DNA from 2 places in the Fervidobacterium gondwanense DSM 13020 genome. Region 1 is predicted to be linked to the other one. Evidence: riboswitches for the same ligand, from Rfam matches in the RefSeq annotation. Region 1 holds a riboswitch; the other holds the start of a gene.

What was found. A riboswitch is a leader RNA that binds a small molecule or an ion and turns the genes downstream of it on or off. The one in region 1 is predicted to bind thiamine pyrophosphate.
Region 2: another riboswitch for thiamine pyrophosphate. It lies ahead of BUA11_RS02640 (thiamine ABC transporter substrate-binding protein); the one in region 1 lies ahead of BUA11_RS08865 (sulfide-dependent adenosine diphosphate thiazole synthase).

Annotation. Positions count from the first base shown of each region.
Region 1 is NZ_FRDJ01000012.1:36,209-38,608, forward strand. Features, by position in the region: gene BUA11_RS08855 (aminotransferase class I/II-fold pyridoxal phosphate-dependent enzyme) at 1-212, shown strand, start outside; gene cobO (cob(I)yrinic acid a,c-diamide adenosyltransferase) at 227-736, shown strand; TPP riboswitch at 826-938, shown strand; gene BUA11_RS08865 (sulfide-dependent adenosine diphosphate thiazole synthase) at 1,037-1,855, shown strand; gene thiC (phosphomethylpyrimidine synthase ThiC) at 1,886-2,400, shown strand, end outside.
Region 2 is NZ_FRDJ01000002.1:102,606-105,005, forward strand. Features, by position in the region: gene BUA11_RS02640 (thiamine ABC transporter substrate-binding protein) at 116-1,090, opposite strand; TPP riboswitch at 1,201-1,311, opposite strand; gene BUA11_RS02645 (hypothetical protein) at 1,468-2,400, shown strand, end outside.

The DNA.
Region 1 (2,400 bases):
CTTACTTTCCTTCAAGTGTAAACTACTTTGTTATTAAGGTTGGAAACAGCTTTGATAATACCAAAGAGTTTTTGAATTTCATCAACAATAATGGAATGCACGTGCGGACTATGTACGATTTTGGAATGGAATCTTTTGTAAGGATCGGACTAAAGAACGCTAATGAAAATGCAAAACTAATTCAAAAACTTGTGGAATGTAGAAAAGAATGATGGGAGGCATAATGATGGGGTTTGTGCATGTTTATACAGGTAATGGTAAAGGTAAGACAACAGCAGCATTTGGCCAGGCACTTAGAGCCGCATGTGCAGGTATGAATGTTTTTATCGGGCAATTTATAAAGGGTATGAAATACACCGAACTTGACGTAGAAAGATATATCCCAAACATTACTATCGAACAGTTCGGACGAGATTGCTTTATCAAAAGAAATCCTGATAAAATCGATATAGAACTTGCTCAAAAAGGGTTTGAAAAAGTAAAAAATTTCATTCTCAATGGAACATACGATTTAGTTATTCTTGACGAGTTAAACGTAGCAATTTATTATGGTCTCATCCCAGTTAGCCAAGTGCTTGAACTGTTGGAAAAACGCGATAAAGACGTCGAGATTATAATTACGGGAAGATATGCTCCAAATGAACTTTTGGAATACGCTGATCTGGTTACTCAGATGAGAGAGGTTAAGCATTATTATACAAAAGGTATCATGGCAAGGAAAGGTATAGAATTTTAATACAAACAGACCAAATTCTTGATTTTTTCAATTTCTTAAATGCTTGACTTTTTCTAAAAGTGTATTATTATCAAATTAGAAAAGTGAATAATTTCCCGAAGGGGAGCTCCATACAGCGGGGCTGAGAGGAAGGAGGCAATCCTTCGACCCTATGAACCTGATCCGGGTAATACCGGCGGAGGGATTCGGGAGAAAGATTCTAAAGAATTTTAATTAGTGTAAAAAAAGCAGAATGGGTCCCTCCGAAGAATTTCGGAGGGACTTTCTTTATTTTCAAACAAACTAAGGGAGGTTACTGATATGTTGAAGGAATTAAGCAGCAAAAAAGATTATCGAATTTCAGAGCTCATTGTGGAAAGGTATTTTCAGAAATTAAAAGCAAACCTCGAGGTAGACGTTGCTATTGCAGGTGCGGGACCAAGCGCGTTAGCACTCGCTATCGAACTGTCTAAAGCGGGGAAGAAAGTTGCAATCTTTGAAGCCAAGAACGAGCCCGGCGGTGGAATTTGGGGTGGCGGAATGATGTTCAACGAATTGGTTTTAGAAAGCGAGTTAGAGGGTTTTCTCAAAGAGTATTCTATAAAATATGTCAAGCACGGCGATTTGATAACCGTTGATTCCGTGCACTTTGCGTCCGCACTGCTGTATCATGCAACCCTTAACGGCGCTGTTCTTTTCAATAACGTTTTTGTCGAAGATTTGGTCATGTACGATAAACGCGTTTGTGGTGTGGTTATAAACTGGCTTCCAACAGTCAAAGAAAGGCTTCATGTCGATCCGATTACCGTTGTTGCTAAATTCACCGTAGACGGTACCGGGCATCCGGCTAATCTTGTTAGGTTACTATCAAAACGCGGGATTATGATGAGTGTCACAGGTTCAACGGAAAATCTTTGCAGCTGTGGTACTGTCGATTACGAATTTCCAATGGATGCAGAAAATGGTGAAAAGTTCGTTGTTGAAAATACAAGAGAGATTTATCCCGGACTTTACGTGATGGGAATGGCTGCCGTGAGCGTTGGTGGTGGACCAAGAATGGGACCAATATTCGGAGGGATGATTTTTTCAGGTATCCGTGCAGCAGAGTTAATATTGTCTGAATTGAAAAGGTTGGACTAAGAATTTGACTAAGAAAAGGTGGTGAAGAACATGCCTACTCAAATGCAAAATGCTATAAATGGTATAGTTACAGATGAAATTAGAAAGTGTGCCGAAAACGAGGGACTTTCCGTTGAATATGTTTTGAAAAAACTTTCAGAAGGAAAGGCAGTTATTCCAAAAAACAAGCTTCATAACGTTTCCAAACCAATGATAGTTGGAGAAGACTTTTCTGTAAAGGTTAATGCAAATATAGGAACTTCTGCGGGATACTCGTCCTTAGAAGAAGAACTGAGAAAGCTTGAAATCGCAATTTCAGCAGGTACTGATGCTGTTATGACGCTCTCTACTTGGGGAGACCTTTCAAAGATTCGGCAAACAATTGTTGAACATTCTCCAGTTCCTGTTGGTTCTGTTCCGATATACGATTCTGCGGTCAAAGCATACGAAAGTTGTAAGAACGTGGTAGATTTTACGGAAAAAGATTTTATTGATATGGTATACGCTCATGCCAAGGATGGTATAGATTTTATGACAATCCACGTTGGCATAACACAAAATGTTTT
Region 2 (2,400 bases), on a different contig from region 1:
CTTGTCTCTCATCTACTCTTTTAGACTATGCGAAGCTTTGGATCGTTGAAAGCTATATAAATTATTAAAAAAAGTACAGGGAAGGAATCCCTGCCCTTCTCTTTTCGAATTAGAACTATCCTATAACAGCTTTCTCCCACTTCTTCAATATTTCATCCAATCGTTCGTTAATCTTTGGGTCTACTCTCAAAATCTTCTTTGTTTCAGGAACGTATTTAAATACTTCAGGTAGTTCGATGTTTATAACAGGAAGCATCCACTGGTTCAGAGGAACTTCTTTTTGAAATTCAGGTGTCAAAATAAATTCTATAAACGCTCTTGCAAGTGCCCTGTTTTTGGCATTCTTAATTATACCTGCGTATTCTTCAAGAACGTATGCGCCTTCTTCAAAGATTACAGGTACATACTTTATTGAGCCGTATTTATACATGCTGTAAGCTCCGTCTGTTGCAAAACTAACTATTATGTCAGCCTCACCTGTTTCAATCATCTTGAATGCTGCACTCCAACCACTTGTGAATGTAAGTACGTTCTTCTTGAGCTCTTTCCAGTACTCCATAGCTCCATCTTCACCAAAAGCCGCTATTGTCCACATGAGGAATGTCAATCCTGTACTTGAAGTTCTTGGGTCTATTAAAACGATTTTGCCTTTGTATTCCGATTTCAGCAAATCTTTGAATGATCTTGGAGGATTTTTTATCTTCTCCGCGTTGTAAAGCATAGCTATAGCGCCATAATCGTACACGGTCCCGTAGTCGTTTACAAAACCTTTGTACATCAAATTTTTAGAATTCGTTGCTCTGTATTTTTCCAAGATACCTTCGCTGATAGCCTTGTTCAGTTGCTGGAGGTTCAATCCTATGACTATGTCAGCTCTTGGCGAATTTTTCTCAGCTATTAGCCTTGCAAGCACATCGCCCATCGAACCAAAGCTGACAACTTTTACTTTGCAGTTGTACTGTTTTTCAAATTTTGGTATAACAACCTTTGCTATGCCCCCTGCAAAACTGTCGGATGTGTATATGACAAGTTCAGCAGAGAAAGATACCGCTGTGATGAGCACAAGAGTTAAAAAAAACAGCTTTTTCATAAAAATCCCTCCTTTTCACGATATTCATACGTTATGCGCATTTAAAAGAAAAAATCCCTCCAATTTTACGGAGGGAACATCGTTTTATTATTAATTTTTCCAGATTCACACTTATTGTGTGCCCTGGTCCCTCCGCCGGTATTAACCGGATCAGGTTCGAAGGGTCGGGAACTTGCGTTCCCCTCTCAGCCCCGCATTTAGGAGCTCCCCTCCAGGTATAGTATTTCACAATGAATTTTACAATAGCTGTTACTAACAGTCAAGTCGTTGAGTTTTCGGAAAGTTTAATCGTCGATTATTGCGCATAACTTTCATTGTGATAAAATTAACTTAAAGGTTATCTCTAAAACCACTTACTTCTAAGAAGGGGTGAAACTATGAGAAAGCACATTCTTATCTTGCTAAGTGTTTTTGTACTTACTATTTCGTTTGGTGGTGTCTTGCATTTTGAACATGCGGACATTGTTTTTCCGGAAGGTTATGAAGAAAACGCCAAACTTGTTGGGAAGATATTCGAAAACGTTCGGCAACAGGTTATCGATTTAATTGGAAACGACCCGGGTAGAGTTACTTTCATACTTCAAGATAAGGGAGCCATAAGTAACGGATATACAAATCCTTTACTTCACAAAACAATAGTTCTTTACCTCTGGCCACCGGAAAGTTGGTTCCAATTCTCATTGCCGCTCGAGGATTGGTATACATATCTTATCATTCACGAATTTACGCACATGGTGCATTTAACCTACCAAGATTTATTCTCAAAGATAATAAGTATCTTAACAGGCATTCCGTATTTGCCTCAAATGTATGGACCATTTGTCGAAGGCACAACGGTCTTTGCTGAAAGCTCTTTTTCGAAATCCTCAGGTAGACTGAATAATCCGTTCTATTCTGATGGTATGTATTATTATTCTATTCCAAATTTTCCGTCATTCACCTATAAAGAATTGATGCCTGTTGATGACTTCAGAGGAGGTTTGCTGTACTACAATTTCACAGCTGGCTTTTATAAATATCTTGTAGATACGTACGGTCTGGATAAGATGAAAAAATATCTTGAATTAACTTCTGCATTTTTACCTGACCCAGAGATTGGGAGCAAGTATAAAGATATCTTTGAAAAAGTCTTTGGAAAAACTTTTGACGAGCTTTATACTGATTGGATTAGAAGTGTAATGAAGATAAAATACCATGAAGGTGAGCTTATATACAAACTTCCAAATACTCAGATCTACAAAATCGACAAAACAGATAAAGGCATTCGAATACTAACTGATAAATTTGGTCCCTCAACTTCTTACATTGGT